Regions from separate parts of the Sporosarcina sp. FSL W7-1283 genome, predicted to be linked through region 2. Evidence: riboswitches for the same ligand, from Rfam matches in the RefSeq annotation. Region 2 holds a riboswitch; each other region holds the start of a gene.
The links. A riboswitch is a leader RNA that binds a small molecule or an ion and turns the genes downstream of it on or off. The one in region 2 is predicted to bind cobalamin.
Positions count from the first base shown of each region.

Region 1: it holds a riboswitch for cobalamin, as region 2 does, so the genes downstream of both, MKY93_RS02220 (ribonucleoside-diphosphate reductase subunit alpha) here and MKY93_RS19640 (hypothetical protein) in region 2, are expected to answer to the same signal.
Region 3: it holds a riboswitch for cobalamin, as region 2 does, so the genes downstream of both, cobJ (precorrin-3B C(17)-methyltransferase) here and MKY93_RS19640 (hypothetical protein) in region 2, are expected to answer to the same signal.
Region 4: it holds a riboswitch for cobalamin, as region 2 does, so the genes downstream of both, metE (5-methyltetrahydropteroyltriglutamate--homocysteine S-methyltransferase) here and MKY93_RS19640 (hypothetical protein) in region 2, are expected to answer to the same signal.

Region 1 is NZ_JBBOOL010000001.1:465,402-468,609, reverse strand. It holds gene MKY93_RS02220 (ribonucleoside-diphosphate reductase subunit alpha) at 1-1,463, opposite strand, end outside; cobalamin riboswitch at 1,608-1,786, opposite strand; gene MKY93_RS02215 (alanine/glycine:cation symporter family protein) at 1,905-3,208, opposite strand, start outside.
Region 2 is NZ_JBBOOL010000001.1:3,759,417-3,762,624, reverse strand. It holds gene MKY93_RS19645 (DedA family protein) at 519-1,169, opposite strand; cobalamin riboswitch at 1,382-1,557, shown strand; gene MKY93_RS19640 (hypothetical protein) at 1,731-3,146, shown strand.
Region 3 is NZ_JBBOOL010000001.1:3,591,473-3,594,680, reverse strand. It holds gene rplM (50S ribosomal protein L13) at 1-204, shown strand, start outside; gene rpsI (30S ribosomal protein S9) at 224-616, shown strand; gene MKY93_RS18805 (DoxX family protein) at 693-1,238, opposite strand; cobalamin riboswitch at 1,540-1,715, shown strand; gene cobJ (precorrin-3B C(17)-methyltransferase) at 1,849-3,208, shown strand, end outside.
Region 4 is NZ_JBBOOL010000001.1:2,553,747-2,556,954, reverse strand. It holds gene metE (5-methyltetrahydropteroyltriglutamate--homocysteine S-methyltransferase) at 1-1,893, opposite strand, end outside; cobalamin riboswitch at 2,037-2,170, opposite strand; gene MKY93_RS13165 (malate synthase G) at 2,528-3,208, shown strand, end outside.

The DNA of each region.
Region 1 (3,208 bases), 3.3 Mb from region 2:
CGATCGAGCACGTCCGCCATCACCGCTTTTCCTAAGTTAATGGAAGATAGATTACAAACAACGAAATCGCCCGGCTTTTTGCGTGTAACGACCATATCGTCTTCCAATGAAACCGATTCGAATGTGGTAGCCGACATATTTTGCAAAATTTCTGTACACAAATTACTAGAATAAATAATTCCCTCATGTTTATTCGGGTTCATCCGGTTCACTTCATCGCGGTAAAACATGAATGGTGTGCCTGTTTCCAGTTGGCTGCGCAATACACGTTTCATGATTTCAATCGCAGATACCGTTTCGCGTGATAACTCCGGATTATTGACACATTCCTCATACTTCTCACGGAACGAGCCGGCTCCTTTTGTCTCATCATAAAAGTCTTCCAATGAATAGCCCATCTTCGTCCGTACTTCATGCGGGTCGAATAAATGCCAGTTTTCGCGCGATTCCACTTTCTCCATGAACAGATCCGGCAAGCAAACGCCTGTGAAAATATCATGTGCACGCAAACGATCGTCACCGTTATTCAGCTTCAAATCGAGGAATGTAAAGATATCTTTATGCCACACATCCAAGTACACCGCTACCGCACCCTGTCTTTGACCGAGCTGATCGACGCTGACTGCCGTGTTATTCAACTGCTTGATCCATGGCAGCACACCGCTTGAAGCACCTTCAAATCCTCGGATAGATGCACCGCGTGAACGGACTTTCCCCATATAGACGCCAATCCCGCCGCCGAATTTCGATAAGTTCGCAATATCCGTATTGCTGTTGTAAATGCCCTGCAAGGAGTCATCCACTGTGTCGATGAAACAGCTCGATAACTGACCGTGCATCTTCCCTGCATTCGACAGAGTCGGAGTTGCAACCGTCATGTAAAGATTGCTCATCGCCCAGTATGCTTCCCCAATTTTATGGATGCGCTCTTCCGTTTCATCCTGCATCAATGTCATCGCGATGACGAGCCAGCGTTCTTGCGGCAGCTCTACCGTTTGCTTGGAGAAGTTCACTGTGACATAGCGATCCACCAATGTTTTTAATCCGATATAAGTAAATAAAAGGTCGCGGGTCGGCTCCAGTAAACGGCCGATTTCGTCGAGTTCTTCACGGCTGTACTTCTCCGTCAACATCGGCGTATAGAGTCCTTGCTCCACCAAGCGTTCTACATTTTTCGCAAAGTCGGTATAAACATCTGCGCCACGCAGCGCTTTTTGCTTGGCATACACATCATATAGATAAATCCGCGCGGCTACGAACGTCCAGTAGGTATTCGCTTCATCGATTCTGCTCAGTGATTCCAAGACCATCGCATTCGTCCAATCCGTTGCTGAACTTTCCGGATGCAGCTCTTGATAACGCCGGCTCGCTTCGACTAATGGCTCAACTTCCTGTTCCCCGAACTCTTCCTGTAGATTTTCCATCAATAAATCAAGACCGATTGTTTCATGAATAATAGCCATAATATCCGCTCCCTCAAAAATAATAAAAAACAAAAAAAGACTCCCGATCAATCGGGAGTCATCATGTGACGGATGGTAGTAAGCGGAAAACGACAGGCAAACAAGAACCTCTGCGTTTCGCTTCCACTCTCCAACCCCGAAGAATGTATCGCATGATGAATGGCAGGTCTCCTGGCTGGCATGTCTCTCTTCTGTCCATCCTTCCCGCCTAAGGCAGTGGATAATTACGGACAGTCGTCAATACCATCAGTTGCGGGGGCAGCTCCGTTTTTAGCGGATTCCCTTTTAAACCGTTATAGGTACCGATTCATCAAAATACTATATATAGTGTCTTATGTACAAGTTATACCCTAACATGTTGTGTGTAAACTGTAAAGAACTAAAAAAGTTCGCAGTTCAGAATTGGACTTCTGAACTACGACTTTATTGTTTCAGCGGAACTCACCCACGCAATCGATCTTCTGGATCCGTAGGGGTTTCCTCCCAACATTCCGCGCCTTTTAGGCCAGGAATGCTTTCGGCTTTGAATACTGGATTTTTCCCTTGGCGTCTTTGAGCAGTGAAGTCGTCGAGGACTTGAAAAGCCACTTTTCCGAGAAGTAGGATGACGATCAGATTCAGAATTGCCATTACACCCATGAAGAGATCGGCCATATCCCATACGATTTGTACTTTTGCTACCGCGCCGAAGAATACCATAACGAGAACTAAGATCTGATATAGTAATTTCCATCCTTTATTTGCATTAATGAACTCGATATTCGTCTCACCGTAATAATAATTACCGATGACAGAACTGAATGCGAAGAACATGATCGCGACCGCAATGAAATACGGAGCCCATGCCCCGACATGCACTGCCATCGATGCCTGCGTCAGCAAAATTCCATCCGTTTCACCAGACTGATATAGTCCGCCAAGCAAGATGATGAATGCCGTAGCCGAACAAATTATAATCGTATCGAAAAATACACCAAGACTCTGTACGAGCCCTTGTTTTGCCGGGTGCGAAACATTGGCTGTCGCAGCAGCATTCGGCACACTACCCATACCGGCTTCATTGGAGAATAGTCCTCGGCGAACCCCTTGCATGATCGCCATCCCAATTCCACCGCCCGCAATTTCCTTGATGCCAAATGCATGTTCAACAATCAACATGAACATGGCAGGAACCTGCGTAATATTCATGACAACGATAAACAACGCAACCAGAATGTAGAATACTGCCATCACGGGAACAATCGTCTGCGTCACTTTGACAATGCGCTGGACACCGCCGAAGATGATGATGGCTGTAAGTACTACCAATCCGAGACCGACACCCCAATCTGGAATACCGAAAACATTCATGAAGGATTGGCTGATCGTATTGGATTGTACTGCGTTGAAAATGAAACCGAAACATAGTGTCAACAAAATAGCAAAAGCGATTCCTAGATTCCGCTTTCCGAGCGCTTTCTGCATATAATACGCTGGTCCACCGCGGAACGTCTCACCATCTTTTACTTTATACACTTGCGCGAGCGTACTCTCGATGAATGCGGTCGCCATTCCAATGATCGCAATAATCCACATCCAAAACACCGCGCCGGGTCCACCAATTCCAATTGCAAGGGCGACCCCTGCCACGTTACCAGTCCCGACACGCGAAGCCGCACTGATGGTGAACGCCTGGAAAGGTGAAACTCCGTCATTCCCTTCCTTCTTTTCCACGATCAAACGAAACATTTCACGGAACAAACGCA
Region 2 (3,208 bases):
GATAAGGAGTGAGGAAAGTGGAAAGTACGAAACAAGCAGAGCAGGTAATGAGGGTAAGAGATACTAAAATAGTAAATTCTGAGAAGCAAGTAGAAGGAAAAAGCAAATGTGGAAATGAATGTGAAAGTTGTAAAATTTGCTTCTACCAAAGAGAGGGGAAGAACGAAGTATAGATATAATAATTGTTGATATGTAATAGAAATTTAAAAGTTCTTGCTGCATCATTGTTCGGTATAATAAAATATGTTAATACGTTAGAGTTATTCAGCGAAAAAATAACTCGGTATTTAAGGTAACTATTTCGCACCGTAGGTAACCAAAAGACGATTGGAAAAAATAGACTCCAACAACCACCCTTCTTAAGGCAGCGGTTGTTAAGAGTCGTATAGATGGTTATAAAGAAGTAGAGAAATTCACGATTATCAGTAACGACCATTTTCTATTAGAACCAATCTGTACTGCTCCATCGTTCAATTTTTGGTGTGCACTATTTACACAGAACTTGCTTCAACGATTGCTCAATTCTTTTGTATTTGGAAACGACTCTTTGCAAAAGAATAGAAGACTGGCAGAACGGAGAGAAAAATTACTGACAGAATAATGGTTGAGAAATTATTTTTAACAAACGGGATATTTCCAAACAGGTAACCAACTGTTGTAAATAGTCCCACCCATAGTACAGCACCAATTACATTGTAAGCGAAGAAATATCGATAGTTCATTCGACTTGAGCCTGCAATAAACGGTATAAACGTACGGACAAATGGCATGAAACGAGCAATGACGATCGTTTTACCACCATGCTTATTAAAGAAATCCTCAGCTTTTCTCATCTTTTTCTGGTCAATAAATTTACCCATCCGTCTATTTTGAGTGATTGCTGTTCCTACTGCTTTACCGATATGATAATTTATTGTATCCCCTAATACTGCGGCTACAAAGAATACTAAGATTAATAGGACAATATTAAATGCATCCATCGCAGCGAGAGCACCAGCTGCAAACAAAAGTGAATCACCCGGCAAAAAAGGAAAAATAACAATACCTGTTTCAACAAACACAATTAAAAATAGAATAACATAGGACCAATTTCCAAAGTTTTGAATAATTTCAATCAAGTGTTCATCAATGTGTAAGATAAAGCTTATTATGTTTTGGATGAATGTCATTCCTATTCTCACTTTCGAGTAGATTATTTTTTTCTCTTAAACATACGAGTCAACCATAGATATTATACTTCTTTTTCGCATGCTTGTCATGAATAACTCAATTGTGATGCAGCCTCCAAATGATCACACTCCTTAAACGAAAGGTAAGGCAACAACTATTTCTACCACCTCTCCGACTATTCATGGTAAACTAGAATAAATAAAATACTAAATGAGTTTGCACGATGCGTTGGTACCTATCAAGGTGTAAAAGGGAATCCGAAAATCGGAGCTGTCCCCGCAACTGTACACACGGACGACCGCTGAGAAAAGCCACTATGGAGACATGGGAAGGCTTGGCGGAAGGATGAAGTGAAGCCAGGAGACCTGCCAGACATCGTCAAAGCAACACTTTCTTCGGGGGTTGAGAGGTGGGGGCAAAAGGGTCTCTGCGGTTCATGCGATTTGCATGAAGTTCTTTAGAGCTGCCTATTTTTGTTTCCTCAATCACAACTATTACAATCATCCTGCCGAAGAGCCAGGATGATTGTTTTTTTGTTGTATAGGAAAGGAGACGGCGAAATGAGAGTTCTCGAACAATCAGACGAACGTACACATGAACGTGCGTTGCTCGAAGTTTTGTATAGACAAGCGGAACAATTGCACAAAAAGCCAGCATACCAAGGATTTCATCAAGTAGTGCGGAAGCTGGTGAGTGACGGTTTATATGGAAGCTGGATCAATCACTATTCATCCAATGAAATCAAATGGCTAGGATTGCAAATTATGCCGGAGCGAGATCAATTGCTATCCGCTAAACAGCTTCTTCAGTATATGAAAGAATTTGTCACTTGCAATCATTATGATCGAAGACTGGGACTGCCGCAAGAACGGCTGATGCTTATTGCGATGGCAGCCATGCGGGATGAAACTGTGCAACGGTTGCAAAAAGTACGAGAAGCCTATTGGGTCTTGAGTATGGGGTATGTGACGTTACCGGATGATATCATGGCGTTTTTCGGCAAGACATTCTATCCAGGGCAACCTGTACGTCGTCTTCATTCAATGAACCTCTTGGATTCACGGATTCCATCATTTTTGGCCAGTCAAGTGAAGGAAAAGCACATCCGTATACCTACTATATTTATGGAACAGGTGAAGGCATGTGGATCTTGGCTCGTATTTGATATGGAGGAAGTACGTCGCGTGATGAATGGTTCTCTGCAGGACGTCGGCAGTGAGTCGTTCCGTCGGGCCGTTGCGAACCCATCCATCACGCACAAAAGGCTTTCCGCTATCGGACTGATGAAGCAACTGTTAGCTAGTGACGGCATCGTTTTCCATTTTGACGATGACTTTCAGCGTGGAACAAAAGGATTGCATTCGCATATCCAGCTGTCGAAAGTGCTACGGAGAAACGTCTTGGCTCGTGTTTGTGGAATTCATGTCCGTTTGCTTAATGGCATTTTGGATGTATGGGAACGAGAAGACAATAGACGAGATCTGCAAATTGAAGCAGCCGGATGGGAAGAAGCGCTTGCAGATCAACGAATTAGCTTACATTCGGAACAGGCAGTGTCATTCATTGAAGAACTATCTGAAGAAATTAATCTACATGTGATAAAAACTTCATTGCAACTGGCGAAGGAAAAAGGTCCGTATCTTCAATTTGAAGGCTCAGATTGGCAGAGTGGAAGCTACTTTGAACAGCGTAGTTATACAACAGAAGAGTGGCAAAAAATAAGGAATGAAATTGCAGGGAACGGAATCCGGAACGGCTGCTTACGGAAGGCGTCAGATACTGAAAATTTGTCTGGATATTCCTTAACAAAGCACCAACAATTGTCGATGATTAACCGGCTTGCGGTGCAACAGAACCACACGGATGTCGGCGGCTCAATCACATTGGAGAAGTCTGCTTTCATAGAAACGGCAGAACTTTTGCAGTTGCTCATGAAAGCGTGGAACTGCGGAATCAAAGAAGTTCATATAAAGTAATGGTCCCGCCTATTGAGATGAAGACTGAACTGGCGTAAAGTTAAGATAACTAGCAGTTTTCA
Region 3 (3,208 bases), 170 kb from region 2:
TCAGGATATACAGGCAGCATCAAGCAGCGTACAGCTCTTGAAATGCGTACAAACTATCCTGTTAAAATGCTTGAACTTGCGATCAAAGGAATGCTTCCAAAAGGTCCTCTAGGTCGTCAAACAATCAAGAAACTACACGTATACGCTGGAGCAGAACATCAGCATGCAGCACAAAAACCAGAAGCATATGAGCTTCGCGGATAATTAAGAGGAGGAAACACACTTGGCACAAGTACAATATATCGGCACTGGCCGTCGTAAAAGTTCAGTAGCTCGTGTACGTCTAGTTCCCGGCGAAGGCAAAATCGTCGTTAACAATCGTGACGTAGAAGACTACGTACCATTCGAAACACTTCGTGAAATCATCAAACAACCATTAAATGTAACTGAAACACTTGGAAGCTACGATATCCATGTGAACGTTCACGGTGGTGGCTACACAGGTCAAGCAGGCGCAATCCGTCACGGCGTTGCACGTGCATTGCTTACTGTAGACCCTGATTTCCGTCCAGCACTTAAATCTGCAGGACTTCTAACGCGTGACCCACGTATGAAAGAACGTAAAAAATACGGTCTTCGTGGCGCTCGTCGTGCACCTCAGTTCTCAAAACGTTAATATTGGGTTCACTTCAATTTTTACGATCTCTTCCCGAGTTTTCAGGAAGAGATTTTTTCATTTTCGACGTCTACCTTCATAAATTGTCATTCTTCACCCAAGGCGTACCAAGCATCGGCAATGCCCAGCGGTCGAGTCCATACCAGCCGGCTACTTTCCATGCGAGTACGAGCCAAGTTGCGAGAATGAACAATAGGGGGTTCGTGCTAAGAGTACCTGCAAACAGAAAACTGACATTCATGAACGCACCGAAGAAAGCAGCAATTCCTGTCAACAATCCGAAGATCAAACCGAGACCAACAAGCATCTCCCCATAGGCAACTATGAAACCGAATACCTTGGCGTTCGGCAAGACGACATTTTCCAGAAATGATGCATACCAGTTGGTCACATCTCCGCCTTCAGTCGATTTTTTAAGAGCGCCGCTTACAAATCCATGGATGGCGACACCTGCATTTTCACCGGTCCATGCATCGCTCATTGCTTTTCCCCAGCCGGCCTTCAACCAAGCAAATCCGACATAAACCCGAATGACTAACCAAATAAGTCCGGAGCGAGAATCGTTGAATAAAAACTGTGAAATGGGGTTCTCTGGTATTAGGATTGCTTTATTTTCCTTCATAATAACCACCTCCAATGAACAGTTTACACTACAACTTAATGCCTATCCAAAAAGTTCACAACCTTGTAATTAAAGAGTGTGAATAGTTTACGAAATGTATAAATATGCTTGACTTTGATGGGATGATTCTAAAATATAACAAAGTTATCCTGTACGTATCCACCTTGCTCATGATAAGTTTTGTATAGGAATAGAAATTACAATTATCCAAAGCGTTTCCAGAATCTAGTTTATGGATTCATAAATAAATCTAAAGGAAGTTTGTAGATTTAGAGATTGTATGTTATATTTATGAAAATTAAATAAACTAATTTAAATAAGTGCTCACATAGTGAGGTAAAAGGGAAACTAGTGAAAGTCTAGTACAGCCCCCGCTACTGTAAAGCTGATGAAATTACAATACCACTGAGAAATCGGGAAGGTGTAAGAGTAAAATGAAGCTTGAGTCAGGAAACCTGCTTATTTAAACGACACATACTTTTCGGAGGGAGAAGTATAGGCGGGACAATAAAATTAATTGTTTTATGTTTCAGTATGATTTCTATTATACTTTCACATGCCTACATTCCTTTGAAAAGGAGTGTAGGCATTTTTTATTTGGAGGGAAACCATGAAAAAGGGAAAAATTTTCGTCGTTGGATTCGGTCCCGGAGCTACTGAACATATAACAGGACGAGCATTAGAGGCGCTGCAAGAAAGTAATTATATTATTGGTTATAAAACGTACGTAGAGTTGATTAAGCATTTAGTAACAGCGAAGTCCATTGTTAGTACAGGCATGACTGAAGAAGTGTCACGTGCACAAGATGCTGTTAAGAAAGCGGAGGCTGGCGGTATTGTTTCAGTGATCTCGAGCGGTGATTCAGGTGCATACGGTATGGCTGGATTAGTTTATGAAGTGCTGATTGAAAAAGGTTGGACTGAAGCAGAAGGAATTGAAGTGGAAATTGTGCCAGGTATTTCGGCGATCAATTCATGTGCGAGCTTACTGGGCGCACCTGTCATGCATGATGCTTGTACGATCAGTTTAAGTGACCATTTAACACCTTGGACTGTTATCGAAAAACGTATTGAAGCAGCGGGGATGGCGGATTTTGTAGTAGCTTTATACAATCCGAAAAGTGGACGTCGGACGCGTCAAATTGTAGAGGCACAAAGGATTTTACTGAAATATCGTTCCCCTGATACACCTGTAGGGCTAGTGAAAAGTGCTTATCGTGAAAATCAACATATTGTCCTGACAACATTAGCGGAAATGCTAGAGCATGATATCGGGATGTTGACTACTGTTATTATCGGTAACTCTTCGACTTTCTTTTATGATAATAAAATTATTACTCCGAGAGGATATCAACGTAAGTATACATTAGGGGAAGGTAAACAAAGTTTAAAACCGCACCAGCGTTTGAAAAAGGAGGCGGAACCATGGGCGCTTGATCAAGAAACTGGGGAGGCGCAGTCCGGTCATGAAGAAATTATAAGTAAGAAACCAGAGCACACACCAATGCCAAAACAGGCAGAAGTGGAACGGTCAGAACCAGCACCGGAACAAAAGGTTCAGTCATTGGATATGGCTTTAAAAGCACTATCTATGGTGACGAAAGAGGAAGTGGAAAACCCTTTTTTGGTGAGACAGCCGATTGAAGATATCTTTGAGTTTTCCGTTTCACCAGGCGTTGCCAACAAACTGATTACAGCAGAACAAATGCGTGTATTGGCTGAAGTCGTTGGTGAGAAAGGTACCTTGGAATATACTCCAAACCATCATTTTGTAGTAAAGGTTACGACAGATGACCCTGAAGCGATTGTTGAAAAGCTAGAACACATTAACTTGACTGTTATGCCGGCAGGGGAAGTCTTAAAAGTCAAAGCTTGTGATTTTTGCTATGGGGAAAAGGCGGATTCTATCCCATACGCGGAAGAAATCGCAGCGAAGTTTGAAGGGATGAAGCTTCCGAAGCAGTTGCATG
Region 4 (3,208 bases), 1.2 Mb from region 2:
AACACGGAAAGCATTCACAGCCCAGTCGAGATAATGATTCCATTCGGATTGCTTTAATGGGAGCCCCTCTCGAAGTGCCGGTTCATCTACTTGGATCATATGGATACCTGCTGCTTCAAGCGACTCGATTTCTTTACGCAGTGCGAGAGCAATTTGATTGGTCACTTCTTCTCTGGTCAAGTCATCGCGAACAAATGACCAATTCAAAATCGTCACGGGTCCGGTCAGCATACCTTTTACTTCGTGATCTGTCAGTGATTTAGCGTATACGGATTCTTCTACCGTCATCGGCTTCGTAAATACAACATCTCCATAAATGATTGGTGGTTTCACACATCGGGAACCATAGGATTGCACCCAAGCTTTTTCCGTAAAGACAAAACCATCCAGCTTTTCGCCGAAATATTCTACCATATCCGTCCGTTCGAATTCCCCGTGCACGAGCACATCAAGTCCGAGTTCTTCTTGGATTTGGATCCATTCCTTAATTTCCGCTTTTACAAAGTCTTTGTACTGCTGATCCGTAATTTCGCCTTTTCTCCATTTTGTACGTGTTATACGTACTTCAGGCGTTTGGGGGAAACTGCCGATTGTGGTTGTAGGCAATACAGGTAATTGGAACTTCTCTTGCTGCTTCAATTTCCGCTCTGCGAACGGCAGATTCCGCTTGCTGTCAGACAAAGTACTGCCTGAACTTGCTTGTCGAACCTCCTCGCGTTTGCGGGCAGGGAGTTGATTGAATGCAGTAAGAGCGGCTTCATTTTGTTTGAAATCTGAAGCGACGCTTTCTTTACCTTGTTGCAACGCAGCTTTCAGTACATTGAGTTCTTTAATTTTTTCATCCGCAAATGAAAGTGCATTCTTAATTGTTGAATCTAATTTCTGCTCTGACTGAATTGTCACGGGTACGTGAAGCAGACTGCTGGATGGCTGGATCCAAACGTTTCCGGACTCTACATGCTGTTGAATCTTTCCTAGTAATGACAGCTTGACGTTCAAATCTGATCGCCAAATATTCCGACCGTCCACAATACCAGCAGCGAGTACTTTATCATCAGGGAAGCCGTATTTCTTAAGGTTTTCCAAGTTTTTGACACCGCCATGCACGAAATCAAGACCAATTCCAGCTACTGGTAATGCAAGTGTTGCTTCATAGTGCTCAACTGAATCAAAGTATGTTTGCACTAAAACGTTCAAGCTATTTATGTTTTTTGTTAACTGCAAGTAAATTTCAGTTACGGTTTTCATTTCATCAGAAGAAATGGAAGTGCAAAGAATTGGTTCATCAATTTGCACCCATTGAACGCCTTCATCCTGTAATTCTTGCAATACCTTTTGATAAAGAGGAATCAATTGCAGAATGATAGAAGGTACGTCTATTTCTTCATACCCTTTAGAAAGTTTCAATAAAGTGTAGGGGCCGAGTAGAACAGGTTTCCCCTCGATACCGAGTTCTTTCTTTGCTTCGCGGTATGCAGTAAGTGGTTTGTTCTCAGTCAATTGAAAACGTTGTCCTTCATACTCGGGGACAATGTAGTGATAGTTCGTGTTGAACCATTTCGTCATTTCGGAAGCGACAGCATCGTCATTACCGCGTGCCATTGAAAAATAAGTGGATATCGACACTTGACCGCCTTTCCAATGATAGCGTGAAGGGATGATTCCGAACATTGTGGATGTATCGAGCACCCGGTCATACAATGTGAAATCGCCGACTGCAATTCGGTCTACTCCTGCGTCTTGTTGTTTCTTCAGGTTGGCTAAACGGATGTCTTTTGTTGTCCGCAGAAGTTCTTCTTCCGAAATTATTTCTGCCCAAAATGCTTCTAACGCTCGTTTCCACTCCCGGTTTTCGCCAATAACAGGATAGCCGACAATACTGCTTTTTACCATTTGATTTCCCCCTCATGATTTTATCCAATAAAAAAAGCATTCCTAACAAAGAATGTTAGAAATGCACGTATGTGTAAAATGCATGCCTAAATAAGCGTGCATCGTTTGCCGTGTGTCTAACACCTCCCTATTCACCGTAGGATTAAGCGTTATGAAAACAGGCAGGTATCTGGCTGGACGTAAGCACGTCTTCACAGTGGCGGGACCGCTCCAAGAAAAGGATTCCCTTTTAAGAAATGAAAGCAATGATCATTTCACCTGTTTTCAAACTATTCAATTCATGATGATTGTCTCTAAAACTATCATAAGGTTCGTTGAGTGTCAACTTGCTGGTAAATAGATAATTAAGCAATACTCTTTTTTTGTCATCTGTTATATAACTGTACAAAAGTAACAAATTCTCTTTCAAAAAAGAAGGTGTGAAAATTTACACAATTCTGTTGAAAGTTTTATAGAGTTTAGGTATGATAAGTAATAACACGACTTCAAATTAGGACATGAATCGTCATTCATACGAAGAAATCTTGATTATTGGCTGTGGGGGCACCTATGATCAATTGAGGAAGAATCGTGTTTATCGCTGTATGTTATACAACAGAGCAGCGCAAAAAAACTTAAGGGGTGGCTTTATTCTATGACAAATTATGAAAAAGTAGGCAAGCTGCAAGTCGCAAAAGAACTATACAACTTTGTTAATGAGGAAGTTCTATTAGGCTTAGAAATCCAAAAAGAACAATTTTGGACAAACTTTGATTCGCTCATTCATGAACTTGCTCCTGAAAACAAAGCGCTGTTAGAGAAACGAAGCGAATTGCAAAAAAAGATCAATGAATGGCATCAAAACAATAAAGAAACAGCAGATTCTGCTAACTATAAAGAATTTTTAAAGGAAATTGGCTATTTGGAACCGATTGTTGAGGACTTCCAAGTGACAACTTCCAATGTCGATGATGAAATCGCTATTCAAGCAGGCTCCCAATTGGTCGTGCCTGTCGACAATGCCCGCTATGCGTTGAACGCGGCAAACGCAAGATGGGGAAGTCTATATGATGCATTGTACGGAACGGATGTCATCAGTGATGAAGGTGAAGCTGAAGCTGGCGTACAGTACAATCCGATCCGAGGACAGAAAGTTATCAACTTTGCAAAAGAGTTATTAGATCAAGCAGCACCGCTTGCGGAAGGGACACATGCAGACGCCACAGCGTATGCAATCGTTAGTGGAAAACTTGAAGTGACACTTCAGAATGGCAATAAAACAGGCTTGAAAGATGCTTCTAAACTGGCTGGCTTTAACGGTTCGGAAGACGCACCT